DNA from 2 places in the Gordonia aquimaris genome. Region 2 is predicted to be linked to the other one. Evidence: predicted binding sites of a transcription regulator. Region 2 holds the regulator's gene; the other holds the start of a gene.
The links. Region 2 encodes LexA, which represses DNA repair genes until DNA is damaged. Its sites were predicted from a motif close to CGAACANNTGTTCG; they were not measured.
Positions count from the first base shown of each region.

Region 1: the regulator LexA is predicted to act here: its motif matches at 4,336-4,349, upstream of OSB52_RS15920 (alpha-ketoglutarate-dependent dioxygenase AlkB).

Region 1 covers NZ_JAPKFM010000017.1:56,057-63,677, forward strand. The annotation lists gene OSB52_RS15900 (HNH endonuclease) at 1-132, opposite strand, end outside; gene OSB52_RS15905 (mycofactocin-coupled SDR family oxidoreductase) at 449-1,261, opposite strand; gene OSB52_RS15910 (TetR family transcriptional regulator) at 1,307-1,927, opposite strand; gene OSB52_RS15915 (MMPL family transporter) at 1,947-4,181, opposite strand; gene OSB52_RS15920 (alpha-ketoglutarate-dependent dioxygenase AlkB) at 4,373-4,996, shown strand; gene OSB52_RS15925 (hypothetical protein) at 5,098-5,649, shown strand; gene OSB52_RS15930 (oxidoreductase) at 5,691-6,566, opposite strand; gene OSB52_RS15935 (adenylate/guanylate cyclase domain-containing protein) at 6,641-7,621, opposite strand, start outside.
Region 2 covers NZ_JAPKFM010000016.1:52,309-59,929, reverse strand. The annotation lists gene hrpA (ATP-dependent RNA helicase HrpA) at 1-2,537, shown strand, start outside; gene nrdR (transcriptional regulator NrdR) at 2,530-3,042, opposite strand; gene OSB52_RS15285 (LysM peptidoglycan-binding domain-containing protein) at 3,146-3,433, opposite strand; gene lexA (transcriptional repressor LexA) at 3,996-4,772, shown strand; gene OSB52_RS15275 (phosphoenolpyruvate--protein phosphotransferase) at 4,792-6,474, opposite strand; gene OSB52_RS15270 (DeoR/GlpR family DNA-binding transcription regulator) at 6,640-7,410, shown strand; gene OSB52_RS15265 (1-phosphofructokinase family hexose kinase) at 7,440-7,621, shown strand, end outside.

The DNA of each region.
Region 1 (7,621 bases), on a different contig from region 2:
ATGGTCGATCAGATTACGCAACGTGACCAGTGTGGTCATCGCATCGAACGCTGCCCGACCCGACATATCGTCGCCCAAGTGCAGGTCACGAACAGAATCAGTGATGGTGGTGAGATCCCCCGAAGCTCCCATGACTCCACTATGGTCGAACACCAGTTCGACGTCAAGGAAATTCTTGAAAATAGTGCAGAAGATTTTTGTGCGGGTGGGGTGGTTTCGATACGCGACGGGCTCGCAAGCTCGCACGCCGCTACTCAACCAACGAAAAGGGGGCGCGGCACGTAGGGCGGGCGCCGCTACTCAACCAGCGACAGGGGCGGCGGCACGTAGGACGGGCGCCGCTACCCAACCAACGACACGGGCGGCCGTGCATGGCGTGGCACGCCGCTACCCAACGAGGAACGGACAGCGGGCTCGCAGGCTTGCGCCGACTGATCCGGTGAGACCGTCAGAAGTACTGGGCCCCACCATCAATGGAGATGTGCTCGGCGGTGATGAACTTCGATTCGTCGGAGGCGAGGAACGCGACGACGTTCGCGATCTCCGACGGCTCGGCGACGAACTGGTTGAGGAAGGTCATCCCCATGCCGGCCAGGCGCGGATTGGCCGCGTTGGTCTCCTCGATCCGCGCGACCATCTGTCCGGAGCCCATCGGCGTGGCGACGGCACCGGGGTGGATGCTGTTGACCCGGATGTCGTGATTGCCCAACTCCGCAGCGAAAGCCCGTGTCATCCCCACCAACGCATGCTTGCTGGTGGTGTAGTGAACCATGAAGGGCTGCAACTTCTTACCGGCCAGCGAGCTGGTCAGGATGACCGATCCGCCACCTCGCTCGATGAGATGCGGCGCGGTCGCCGTGACGGTGTTCCACACGCCGATGACGTTGATGTCCATCACGTCGCGGAAGCTGGTCGGAGTCACCTCGTCCCAGGTCTCCGGAATGCAGATGCCGGCATTCGCCACCACCACATCCAAGCCGCCGACCATGGCGACGCCCTCGGCGACGACCTCCCGGAGCGCCTCGAGATCTCGCACATCGCATTGCCGCAGGTGCGCCGCGGCGCCCTGCTCCTCGACAAGACGACGGGTCTCGTCGAGGTCTTCCGGGGTGGCCGGGTCATACGGTACGCTGGGCAACGGGCCGGCGATGTCGACGCCGACGATGGTCGCCCCTTCAGCTGCGAGTCGGACGGCGTGGGCACGGCCCTGGCCGCGGGCCACACCGGTGATGAAGGCGATTTTGTGGTCGAGTCTTCCCATGGTGTGAAGTCCTTTCGTGAGCCGATGCCCGAACTGGTCTCCCACTCAGAGCGGCAGACCCTGTTCCAGCAGATCGACCGCGTTGAGCAGGGTGGCGAGCAGGTCGTCGTCGGTGGGGTCATCCCTGGATTGTGCGAAGTGAAACATCACTCCGCCCGCGGCGGCAATGAACACCCGTAGGCGAAGGTCATCGGACTGCACGCCCAGGTAGTCGGCGAAGAAGTCTGTCGCCTCCGAAATCGCTCTGTCGCTTTCGATCTGGTAGGCGGTTCGCAGCGTCGGCTCGGACTGGATCAGCCGCATGCGTGCGGAGTTGCTCACCCACTCGTCGGCGGTCCCGATGCGGAACATCTGTCCGATCAACCGGCGCAGCAGATCGAAATGCCCCAGCCCGGGCGGGATGGCGGCGATTGCGTCGTGCCGAGCTTCCTCCAGATCGTCGGAGATGACGACCTGCTCCTTGGAGGCGAAGTACCGGAAGAACGTGGTGTGAGAGACCTCTGCCTCGCGCGCGATCTGCTCAACTGTCGTGTGGGTGTAGCCGTACTCGGCGAACAGCTTCATCGCCGCGTCGCGGATCGCTTTGCGGGTGCGAATCTTGTTCTTCTCCCGCAAACCGATCCGACGCCCCGGGCCGCAGCCCGGGGACGTCGTCGGTGTGGCCATTTGTCGGTGACCTCCCTGATCAGGTCGCCGGGGCGACCGCCTGCCGCTCGTTGTCGGCATCGAGGTGTTCGAGCCCGCGGTCGCGGACCGCACCACCCTCGATGTCGAAGTTCACCACAAGACGATCCAACCACTTCGGCAGCCCCCAGGCGCGATCACCCAGCAGAGCGATGATCGCCGGCACCACCATCATCCGGATGATGAAGGCGTCGAACGCCACTGCCACCGCAAGCGAGAAGCCGAGCATCTTGGCCGTGGTGTCAGGCGCGAGCATGAACGCGGCGAACACGCTGATCATGATGATCGCGGCGGAGGTGACCACACGCGCACCGTGCCGATATCCGGCGATGATGGCGTCCTTGGCGGACATCCCGTGGATGTACTCCTCGCGCATTCGGGTCACCAGGAACACCTGATAATCCATCGCCAGGCCGAACACCACGCCGATCAGGAAGATCGGCAGGAACGACAGGATGGGCTTGGTGTTGTCGATCAGGCCCAGTGCGCCTTCCTGGAAGAAGAGCACCGTCATGCCGAAGGTGGCGAGCACGGAGAAGATGAAGCCGAGGGTGCCGATCAGGGGCACCCAGATCGAGCGGAAGACGCCGATCATGATCAGGAATGCCAGCCCGACCACGACCACCAGATACGGGATCAGCGCACTGTCGAGTTTGGCCGACAGATCCGACAGGATCGCCGTCTGCCCACCGACATGCAGTTCCACCCCGGCGGCTTCGGCGGTGGGCGCGTAGTCGCGGATCGTCTCCATCAGATCGTGCGTTGCGGCATCCGATGGCGCGCTGATCGGCGTCACCGAGATGAGTGCGGTGTCCGCTCCCACCTGTGGCTGCGGTGTTCCGTTACCCATCCAGGTGAGCGTGGCGGCGTTGGCCACGTCGTCGAGCGTCGCGATATGTTCCACGGCACTGTCGGCCGCAGCGCTGACGTCACCGTCTTCGGTGTGCAGCACCACCAGCAGCGGCCCGTTGATGCCCTCACCGAAACCGCGCTGCAGCAAGGTCTGCGCCTGCGCCTCGTCGTCGCTGGTCAGCGACATGCCGAGTTCCATCTTGGACATCGGGATCGCGGCCAGAGCCAGCACGGCGAGCCCCGCGACGATGAACGGGATCGGCCGATTGACCACTCTGCGACCGACTTTGACGCCCACGGTATCGAAGGTCGCACTCTCCTCAGCGTGCTTGATCCACGGTATGCGCGGGGTGAAGGCGAATCGGCCGACCGCGCCGAGCAGCGCCGGGATCAACGTGAGAGCTGCGACCACCGCCATGAACACGGCGACCGCGGCGCCCATACCCATCTGGGTGATCAGCGGGATGCCGATGACCATCAGGGCTGCGACGGCGATGATCACGGTGAGGCCGGCGAAGACGACGGCCGATCCGGCAGTGCCGACCGCTCGGCCGGCCGCATCGGCGGGATCACCACCCCGCATGCGCTCGGTCCGGTAGCGGGACACGATGAACAGCGCGTAGTCGATCGAGACGGCGATGCCGAGCATGGTGACGATCGCGGTAGCGGTCTCGTTGATGCTGAGGAACTCCGCCGACAGCGTGAGCAGCATGATGGTGATCATCACGCCCACCAGGCCGGTGACCAGCGGGATGAATGCCGCCACGAGCGCACCGAACGCGACGATCATGACCACGAAGGCGACCGCGAAACCGATCAGCTCGGCAGTCCCACCGGCCTCCATGACCTGCATGAGCGAGCCGGTGGCCTCCACCTGCAGGCCATCACCACTGTGCTGGGCGAGGATCTCCTGCAGCTGCTCCTTCTCCTCGACGGTGAGATCCATGATCTCGATGTTCTGGCGGATCTGGATCAGGCCCACCCGACCTTCGTCGCCGAGGACCGACGCGCCGATGGTCGGGTTGGCCTGCGCGGCCACCACCGGGTTGACCACGGTGCTCGCATCGGTCAGATCGGGCAGTGACTTGAGGTCCTCGACCAGCGCGTTGATCTGATCGGTGTGCGCGGCCAGCCCGTCGTCGGCGGCCACGAGCACGCTGGTCGACGCTTGCGACTGCTGCTCCATGACCTGCGGGAAGTATTCCTCGATCTGCGAGGTGGCGGTACCGGAGTCGGTACCCGGCAGGCTGAAGTCCTTCGCGAACTTCGGGCTCAGCGCGCCCACCAAACCGGCCACCGTGACGGCGGCGAGCAGCCACGTCGCGATCACCCACCATTTGTGTCGGAAGCAGAATCTTCCGACTCGGAACAGCATTGAGGCCATCGTCTCCCTCTCGGATCGGCGGATCGCCGGCAGTCAAAGGTGTTAGTGACTACCACTTGTTACTGGATAACAACAAATGTCGGATTTCGCCAGCGAGTCCGTCGCCAGAGTGTCGAGTGCCTCCCTCCGCGCACCGCCGTGACGCGCACAATATCGAACACGCGTTCGCATGAGTCGGTATGCTCGCGTTCATGACCGCAGGTATGCAGTGGTCGCTGTTCGACCAGTCGACCGACACGGAGTTGCGCTCGCTCGACCGCACGTCCCGACACGTGCTGTCGGACGGCGCGTGGGTGGATCTACGTCCCGGATGGGTCGCCGGTTCGGCCGCACTCTTTGACCGCCTACACACGGCCACTGCATGGCGCGCCGAGCGACGACGCATGTACGACCGGGTGGTCGACGTCCCGCGGCTGGTCGCGACCTACCATTCCGCCGAATCGTTTCCCGACCCGATGCTCGTCGCCGCACGTGACGCACTCAGCGGCCATTACCGCCGCGAGTTACCCGAAGGGTTCGCCACCGCGGGCCTGTGCCTCTACCGGGATGGTTCCGACAGCGTTGCCTGGCACGGCGACCGGATCGGGCGGGGCTCACACGAGGACACCATGGTGGCGATCGTGTCGTTGGGCTCACCCCGGCCGTTGCTGCTGCGTCCACGCGCCGGCGGCCCGTCGGTGCGCTTCGTGGTGGGCCCCGGTGACCTGCTGGTGATGGGCGGCAGCTGCCAGCGCACCTGGGAGCACGCGGTACCGAAGGCCTCCGGGGTCGGCCCACGCATCAGCGTCCAGTTCCGCCCCCGCGGCGTGTGGTGATCGGCGCAACCGAAATTCACCCGTTCTTGTCGCCCCGCCAACATGGTCACGGTCGGTGGTGGTTGAATCGACGAGAAGGTCCACGCATCGGGGGGTTGTCAGTGAGTCTCAAGTCGCGCTTGTTTGCGCTCGCCGTCGGATCGGCGGCGGTGGCCATCGCAGTCTCCGCCGCACCCGCCCTCGCCGCTCCACTGGACTCCGTCTTCGGCAGCGCAGGCAGTTCCGGTTCCGGGAGTGCGGGCAGTTCGGATCTGCTCGATGCCGGTAGTTCAGCACTCGGCTCCTCGGGCGACAAGACCGAGCACTACGGCAAGCTGGGACGCGACAACGCCCCCAACGGGGTGAGGTCGATCAACGTCTGGGTGTACGCGCCGAACACGCAACCGATCAGCCCGGGTGTGTATCCCCGGAACTCACAACTCGGCGTCCGCTACAACTCGACGATCGATGCCGGGCCCGTCGTAGACGGCGACGAATGCGCGATGCAGATCCGGTTGAGCGGGCCGAAGGTGCCGAAGAAGGCGCAGCTCTTCAGCACGCAGGATTGCACGTCGGTCAAGCCCTACACGCTGCGCGCTCCGGGGTCGTACTCGATCAGCGTCACCGACACCATCTCCGGCGCCTCGAACGCGATCACCTTCGACGTCCAGTAGGCGCGGCCGCCCTTCGTGACACTCGGCTGGCGCCTCGTTCCTCAGACCACGAAGTCGGTCTTCGTGAGCTGTTCGGACATCGTCCACAGCTTGTCTCGGACGCCGGCGTCGTCAGCACGCTTGTGGTAGCCGGAGACACCCGGGGCCCCGCGGCTGCCGAACATCTCGGTCGGACCGTAAAAGGTGCCGTTCGTGGCATCCGGCGATGTCGCGGCGTACAGCGTGGGCAGCGCACCCTCGGCGGCACTCTGCGCGAAGATCTTGTTGCCGAACTTCATGAACACGTCCTCGACCGTCTCCGATCGCCCCTGTAGCTCCGTGGCCGCGTAACCGGGATGCGCGATCATCGAGCTCGTCGACGACCCGGCCGCGGCGAGCCGCTCGGCCAACTCCTTGCCGAACATCAGATTCGCCATCTTTGAGTCCCCGTACGCACGCCACCGGCGGTATCTGCGCGCCTCCCAGTTCAGATCATCGAGGTCTATGCGTCCAATCTGATGCATGGATGACGAGAGCGTGACCACTCGGTCGGCGATCTTGGGCAGTAGCAGCGCGGTCAACGCGAAGTGTCCGAGATGATTGGTGCCCATCTGCATCTCGAATCCATCGGCGGTGCGGCGCATCGGAATCGCCATGACCCCGGCATTGTTGATCAGCACGTCGGCACCATCGCAGCTGTCGGCGAACGTCCGCACCGATGCCAGATCAGCCAGATCCAACTGTGCCACAGTCGCATTCGGACCGATTTCGGCTGCCACCGGCTGCGCCTTGTTGACATTGCGGCACGCCAGGGTCACGGTGGCACCGGCCTTTGCCAACGCTTTCGCCGTCTCGGCCCCCAGACCGCTGTTGGCTCCGGTCACCACGAACCGGCGCCCGGTCTGATCCGGGATGTCCGCGGTCGTCCACTTGCTCATCATGCCTCCCCATCGATGCTGTGCGCTGACTGCCAGCGACGCTATGGTCTCCGACCAACGTCGTCAACGAGCGATCACAACTGCCCGGTGACCCGGCGCGCCGGCCGGAGCAGACCGGCCACCACCGTGCCGATCGAGATTCCCGGCGGGCGCGTGGCAATCGAGCGCGGCGCGAACACCTGAGTCGGCTCACTGCGACCGCGCAGTGACCGCGTCCCCACCGGAATCCACTCACCTGCCTCGTCGTCGGTGGCGCAGGCCAGCGCCGCACCCGACGCCATCACCGAGCTGCCGGACTGTTTGGCCAGATCCGACAACCGCGCGCTTTCGTTCACCGCGTCACCGATCACCGTGTACTCGTAACGGGTCTCGGCGCCGATGTTGCCGGCGAACACCGTTCCGTAGGAGATACCCATTCCCCACCCGATGTCGAGTTCGTCCCCCAACCGATCGGCGAGGTCACGCGCCGCGGACAGTACCGACGTGGCAGGGTCGTCGAGTTCCACCGGCGCGCCGAAGATCGCCAGCGCCGAGTCGCCTTCGAACTTGTTGACGAAGCCGTGATGGCCGTCGACCACGTCGGCAACGATGGTGAAGAAGTCGTTGAGCAGCTCAGCGGTGGCCCCCGGATCCTGCCGCGCGGCCATACCGGTGGAGTCGATGATGTCCACGAACAGCACACCGACCGTCGCGTTGACTCCCCGCATCCCCTCGCCGTGTTCGAGTGCCTGCGCCGCGACGGTGTCGCCGACATGGCGGGCGAAGAGCTGCCGCATCCGCTCGCGCTCCTCGAGTCCGATCACCATCGTGTTGAAGCCGTGCTGCAGCACGCCGAGTTCGGAGGAGTCGTAGACAGGCACCCGGACGGTGTAGTCGGCCGCGTCCACGCGCGTGACCGCATGGTGCAGATCGCTGAGCGGGTCGGCGATGGAACGACCCACGAGGGTGATCACCCGGATACCGGCGACCAGCGCCACCACCCCGAGGATGATGATCGTCCAGTCGACCGGACCGCTGACCGGCGGGAGCATATCCAACCATCGCCCGAGATTGAG
Region 2 (7,621 bases):
CGTTCGTCCAACCCCCGGACGCTCGCGCAATCCGCGACGGCATGGCCGTGCTCACCGAGCTCGGCGCAATACACGAGACGCAACGCGACGACCACGAACCCGTGCTCACCCAGGTCGGCCGCCAGATGGCCCGCATCCCGGTGGATCCACGACTGGCCCGCATGCTCATCGCGGCGCGTGACGGCGGGTGCCTCGACCATGTTCTGGTCATCGCCGCGGCGCTGTCGATTCCTGATGTGCGCGAGCGCCCTGCCGACCAGCGCGAGGCAGCCGACGCCGCTCACCGGCGGTTCGCCGTGCCGGGCTCGGAGTTCCTGGCCCACCTCGAGCTCTGGTCGTATCTGACCGAGCGCCGCAAAGAGCTGTCCGGGAATCAGTTCCGGAGACTCTGCGAACGCGAGTTCCTTCACTTTCTGCGGATCCGGGAATGGCAGGAACTGCATCGACAGCTGACCCGGGTGGTGACCGACCTCGACTGGTCTGTTCCGGCAACCGAACGCGATGCCGATGCCATCCACCGCGCCATCTTGGCCGGCCTGCTGGGCAACATAGCCGTGCGGCAGGGTGATTCACGCGAATACCTGGGCGCACGCAACACCACCATGGCGATCTTCCCGGGTTCGGCGCTGGCCCGGAAGCCGCCCGCGTTCCTGATGGCCGCCGAGCTCGTGGAGACCTCCCGGCTGTTCGCGCACACGGTGGCGGCGATCGATCCGCTGTGGGTCGAGCAACTCGCCGGAGATCTGGTTCGCCGCAGCTACAGCGAGCCGCACTGGTCGGCGAAACGTGGCGCCGCGTTGGCCTACGAGCGGGTGACGCTCTATGGCGTCCCGCTGGTGGCACGACGCCGGGTGCAGTTCGGGCCCATTGATCCACCGACCGCACGAGAGATGTTCATCCGTCACGCCCTCGTCGAGGGTGACTGGCGCACCGAGCACACGTTCTTCCACAACAACCGTGCTCTGCTCGAGGCCGCGGCCGATGTGGAACACCGTGCACGGCGTCGCGATGTGGTGATCAGCGAACAGCAACTGTTCGACTTCTACGACGCGCGTATCGGTGACGAGGTCGTCTCGGCCCGACATTTTGACAGCTGGTGGAAGAAGGCCCGGCGCGCGCAGCCAGACCTGCTCGATCTCCGCCCGGAGGATGTGGCCACCGACGTCGCTGTCGCCGACACCGACTTCCCCGGCGCCTGGCAGCAGGGCGAAACCCGCCTCGAGCTGCGGTACCGGTTCGAACCGGGTGCGCCCGATGACGGTGTCACCGTGGTGATCCCGCGGCCGCTGCTCGACCATGTGCGGCCGGCAGGCTTCGACTGGTCGGTTCCGGGCCTGCGCAGCGAGCTCGCGACCGAACTCGTCCGGTCACTCCCCAAGTCGCTACGCAAGTCGATGGCGCCGGCGCAGCGTTTCGCCGATCTCGCGTTGTCCCGATTGACACCGCGCGCCGAGCCCCTCGTCGCCGGCCTCGCCCGCGAACTGTCGACGATCACGACCATGACGGTGTCTCCCGACGACTTCGCACCCGAGCGGATTCCACCCCACCTCACGATGAATTTTGCCGTGGTCGACCGTGACGGCACCGTGCTCACGACCGGGAAGTCGCTGCACCGGCTGAAGCAGGAGTTCGACGGGTCGCACGAGGCCGCCCGGCCCGTCGAGGTCGTCACGGACTGGACCGCCACCGGCATCGGCGAGCTACCGCCCACGGTGACGACAACTGTTGCCGGACAGCAGATAACCCATTATGTGGGACTCGACGCTGTTCGTGACGCAGCCGGCCGGACGGTTGGGGTGACCCGAGTCGAGCTGAGCACCGAGGCCGAACGCGACCGCCGTCACAGCGCAGCGGTGGTGGCACTCCTCGACCTGACCATCCCACCGCTGACCCGCAAGATCACCGCGACCCTTGATGCCGCCGGTCGGTTGGCGATGAGTCAGAGCCCCTACCGCGATGTCGAACATCTCGTGGGCGACTGCACCCGACGCGCCATCCGCGACCTCGCGGCAGACCGGAACCTTCGTGCCGTGCGATCGGCGACCGAATTCCGGCGACTCCGCGACGATCTGCGCCCCCGGGTGGCGCAACAGGCTCCCGATTACTTCACCCTGAGCGTTGACGTGCTCCGCCGCGTGGCCCCGCTGCGCGCGCAGATGGACCGGCTCAGCGGCTCGGTGGCCGCCGATGACGTCGCCGAGCAGTTGGACAATCTGGTCTTCGACGGATTCGTCGTCGCGACCCCGCACGACCGCCTTGTCCATGTGCCGCGCTACCTCGAGGCCGCGACCGTTCGCCTCACGGAGTTGCCCGCAGCTGCCGGCCGCGACAGTACCGCCCTGGCATCCATCGATCGTGTTGTGACGCATTGGAATCAGCGTGCAACGCACCTCGCTGCGGCGCGCCGGGATGCGTTCGACGAACACGCGCACTGGCTTGTCGAGGAACTGCGGGTGGGACTGTTCGCGCAGCGGTTGGGCACCGCACGGCCGATCTCGGAGAAGCGGGCGATCCGCGCCCTCGATCAGTTCAGCTGAGACCGTCGGTGACGCTGACCCGCTCATCAACCACCCCGGAATCGGCCTCGGAGCGGTGGGTGAGATTGCCCTGCAGGTCGTCGATCTCTCGCTGAAAGTCCTCCAGCGAGTCGAATGACCGGTAGACCGAGGCGAAGCGCAGATAGGCCACCTCGTCGAGATCACGCAGCGGACCGAGGATCGCCAACCCCACCTCATTGCTGGGAATCTCGGCCGATCCCGATGCGCGGACCGCATCCTCGACCTGCTGGGCCAACTTGGCGAGCGCGTCCTCGGCGACGTCTCGGCCCTGGCAGGCCCGACGAACCCCGCGCATCACCTTCTCCCGACTGAACGGCTCGGTGACCCCGTTGCGTTTGGCGACCGACAGCACGGCACTCTCGACGGTCGAGAATCGGCGACCGCACTCCGCACACGAACGGCGCCGTCGGATCGCCTGCCCCTCGTCGGCGACACGCGAGTCGATGACCTTGGTGTCTTCGTTCTTGCAAAACGGGCAGCGCATGTCATCCTCACGCACGTCTCTGGACACACCGGCGTACCGGTCACCCGTCACGCCGTGCCGGTTCCCGGCCGGACCCTGTGCCATCGAGGATACCGTCAGGCCCTCAGCTGTATGCGGGTGCGATCAAAGCCTGCCCCACCCGCAGGCCGGAGCCGGCGAGTTTGTTGCGTTCGACGATCTGCTCGATGACGGCCTGGCGTGGCACATCCGGCGCGATGCGATCGGCGATGGAGCTCAACGAATCACCCTGCCGCACGTGGACCACCTCGGTCCCGGTAGGGCTCGGTTGCACCGACGCGGCATAGTTGGAGCCGACGATGGCGACCGCCCACACCAGCACCGCGAGCGCCCCACCGAGCACCACGGCTGCGGCCGTCGCGCGTCGACGCACGAACCTACGGTCGACTCCCGGCGACGCACAACTCGTCCCCGACACCCGTGCCGCGGGGGCACCGGACCCGCCCGGTCGACGCCTCGTGGGCCCAGTGGAGTCATATCGCCCCCGCCGCCGCGGTCGGGAGACATGCCCGGCCGGGACTCTGTCGCGCGTCGGGACGTCTGCAGGGCGCCCGGATGCCGGGTGCATCGGGGACGCAGCCGGTGCGTACTGCGTCTGCCGATGAAGGGTCGCTGTGCTCATCGTGTCCTCCTGGGAACGAGTCGGATCGAACCTCGGGCGCCTCTCGAACGCACGTCGCTCATGTGTTCGAGAGAACGCATGTTCGATTTGTAGCACGTGGGTCCGACAATGTCTCGACACACGTCGAACACATGTTTGAACATGTCAAAATGTTCGGCTACTGTCGGCGACATGGTGACGTGCGTGGATGGGCCCTGAACAGCAGCTCCGAACCAGCCGAGCAGTCTCCCCGAACAGACCAGCAGTTTTTCGATCCAGACCGGCAACCCGTAATCGGCCACTGCCGGTTTCGGCGACAGGAAGGACTCGACCGATGAGCGACAAAGCCGGCGGGCGGCGCGGCGCGTCCCGCGGGATCAGCAGCAAGCCGAAACCCGAGGCGCAGGCGCCGACCGGAGCCGATACGGAGGCGTCGGATAGCGCGGTCGCCGATCCGGAAGTCGTCGAGGCTAGCCTGACCCCTCGTCAGCGAGGCGTGCTCGAGTACATCCGCGCCTCGGTCCGCGAGCGCGGATATCCGCCGAGCATCCGGGAGATCGGCGATGCCGTCGGCCTCACCTCGACGTCGTCGGTGGCCCACCAGCTGCGGACCCTGGAACGCAAAGGTCTACTCAAGCGCGACCACAACCGCCCACGCGCGGTCAACATCCAAGACGGCGACCAGCACATCCCACCGGGCGGTACGGCCGCATCCGGCGATGGCGCGCAGTTGCCCACCCCGACGTTCGTACCGGTCCTCGGCCGGATCGCGGCGGGTGGACCCATTCTCGCCGAGGAAGCCGTCGAGGACGTGTTCCCGCTGCCCCGCGAACTCGTCGGTGAGGGCTCACTGTTCCTGCTCCGCGTGGTCGGCGAGTCGATGATCGACGCGGCGATCTGCGACGGCGACTGGGTGGTCGTACGCCAGCAGAGTGTCGCCGACAACGGCGACATCGTGGCAGCGATGATCGACGGCGAGGCCACGGTCAAGACCTTCAAGCGCAAGGACGGCCACGTCTGGCTGATGCCGCACAACGATCTGTTCGACCCGATCTCGGGCGATGACGCAGCCATTCTCGGCAAGGTCGTCACCGTGATGCGTCGGGTCTGAACCCGAGCGGGCCGGCCGCTCAGCCGACCACTGCGCCGGCCAGCACCGCAGTCGCAGCAGCACGCGCCGCGGCGGGTTCGGCCGTCGCCAGGGCAGCCTCGGCGGCCGCACGACATTGCTCGACGGTCACCTCCGCGAGCCTGGCGCCGACCGCGGCCGAGGCCGCGGGCGCAGTCGACAGGGACGTGACCCCGAGTCCGACCAGCACACACGCGAGCAACGGATCGGCTGCCGCCTCGCCGCAGACCCCGACGGGTTTGTCGGCGGCCTGACCGGCGCGCGCCACGCCGGCGATAAGGGTGAGCACCGCGGGCTGCCAGGGATCGGTGAGAGCGGCGAGCTCCGCCGACATCCGGTCGGCGGCCATCGTGTACTGGGTCAGGTCGTTGGTTCCGATCGACACGAAGTCGACCTCCGCCAGGATCGATTCGGCGAGGATCGCTGCCGCCGGCACCTCGATCATCACACCGGCGATCAGTCCGCGTCGGCGTACCTCCCCGGCGAACTCCGCGGCCTCGGTCGCCGAGGCGATCATCGGCGCCATCACCCACGGCGTCGGTTGATGTCCGTCGGCGGCTGCCGCGATCGCGTCGAGCTGGGCCGCCCGGATGCCCGGATGAGCATCGACGATCCGGTTGCCACGCACGCCGAGTGCCGGATTGGTCTCCTCGATCTGCGTGACGAACTTCAGCGGCTTGTCGGAGCCCGCATCGAGGGTCCGGATCACCACCTTGCGCCCCTCGAAGGCGTCGAGCACCTCGCGATAGAGCCGCGTCTGCTCCTCCACCGAGGGCTCGTCCGCGCGGTCGAGAAACGCCAACTCCGTGCGGAACAGGCCGACACCCTCTACCGGGTGGGAGGTCGCCGACCGGGCCGACGTGCCATCGGCGACATTGGCGAGGACCGCGATCGGTCGCCCGTCGGCGGTCACTCCCGGTCCGGCCCAGGCCGCCACCAATTCCGCCATCCGCCGGCTCTCGGCCACGCGCGCGGCGGCGTCGTCGGGATCCGGCTCGACCTCCAGGGTGCCCGCGGTACCGTCGACCAGCACCGTCGTCCCGGCGGCCACCTCACCGAGGCCGGATACCGCCACCACACACGGAATCCCGAGTTGTCGCGCGATGATCGCGGTGTGACTGGTCGGGCCGCCCAGCCGTGTGACCAGCGCGGTGACCTTTGTCGGGTCCAGTCCCGCCGTGTCGGCCGGAGCAAGATCGTCGGCCAACAGCACAGACGGTTCGGCGGGTTCCGGAACCCCGGGTTCGGGGACTCCCAGTAGTTCGGCGACCACGCGGTCCCGGACATCGTTGAGATCCGTGACGCGCTCGGCCATGAGGCCGCCGAGCTTGGTGAACATCTCCGCGAACTGGTCGGTCGCGGCGACCGCTGCCGCCGGCGCTGGCGTCCCTGTCGTGATGAGTTTCGAGGCCGCGCCGGTCCACCCGCGGTCCTCGGCGAGACCCGCCGTCGCCGACAACACCTCCGCCGCGGCACCCGAGGCGTGTGATGCCCGCTCCCGCAGCCTCCCCGCGACCGCGGCCGCCGCGTCGGTGAACCGCTTGATCTCCACGTCGCGTTCGTCCTCGAGGACTGGGGCGGCGACGGCCGGATCATACACCGGACGCTCACCCGGCCAGATCGCGGGCCCGTAGGCGTGTCCGCCGACGACCGGCGTTCCGTTCAGTACGTGTGTGTGCTCCACCGAGATCCTCACTTGTCCGACGGGCTGGGCCACGGTGTGCCGCCACGATCCACTGGTCACCGTTGTGATCCAAGTTACAAGAAAACCTTGACTTGTCAACATAAACAGGCGTAAACACAGATATACCCACATCCAACGCCAATCAAATCAACAGACGAGGACATCGTGTACGCGGAAGAACGTCAGCAGGCGATCGCCAACCAGGTACGGGTCAACGGCCGCGCCTCGGTCACCGCTTTGGCCTCGTTGTTCGACGTGACGAGCGAGACCGTCCGCCGCGATCTCGCTGTGCTGGAACGCAACGGACACCTCCAGCGCGTCCATGGTGGCGCCGTACGTCCCGGCGCGACGCCGGTCGTCGGCGAACAGGGCATCGACGAACGCCTGATGTCGCACACCGACCAGAAGCTCGCGATCGGTGCGGCCGCGTCGCGCTTCCTCCCACCCGACGGCGGGTCGGTGTTCATCGACGCCGGCACCACCACCTACCAGGCCGCCCTCGCACTCCCCCGTGACCGCCGACTGACGTTGATGACCCACAGCATTCCCATCGCCGGCGCCCTGGCCGCACAGGGCGCCGAGACCCTGCATGTGCTCGGCGGCCGAGTCCGCGGACTCACCCAGGCGATGGTCGGCGCCGACACCGTCGCCGCACTCGAACGGCTGCGCATCACCACGGCCTTCGTCGGCACCAACGGCATCAGCATCGCCCACGGTCTGTCCACCCCGGATCCGGACGAGGCAGCGATCAAGTCGGCGATCGTCCGTTCCGCCCACCGCGTCGTCGTTCTGGCGGACTCGTCGAAGGCGGGCCATGAAGATCTCACGTCCTTCGCCGCGCTCGCCGACATCGACGTACTGATCACCGACACCGGTATCGACCCCGACTTCGCGGGGGCACTCGCCGACCACGGCATCGAGACGGTGATCGCGTGATCACCGACCACACCACGGAGAGGGAATCCATGACAGACCCCCACCCGGCTTCGGCCGCCGGCCGGGTCGACCCCGGCCGTTCGCCGGCGATCGTGACCGTGACAGCAAATCCGAGTCTGGACCGGACGCTGGAACTGACCGCGCCGTTGAGCCATGGCGCGGTCCAGCGTGCGAGCAACGTCCGCACCGAACCGGGCGGCAAGGGCGTCAA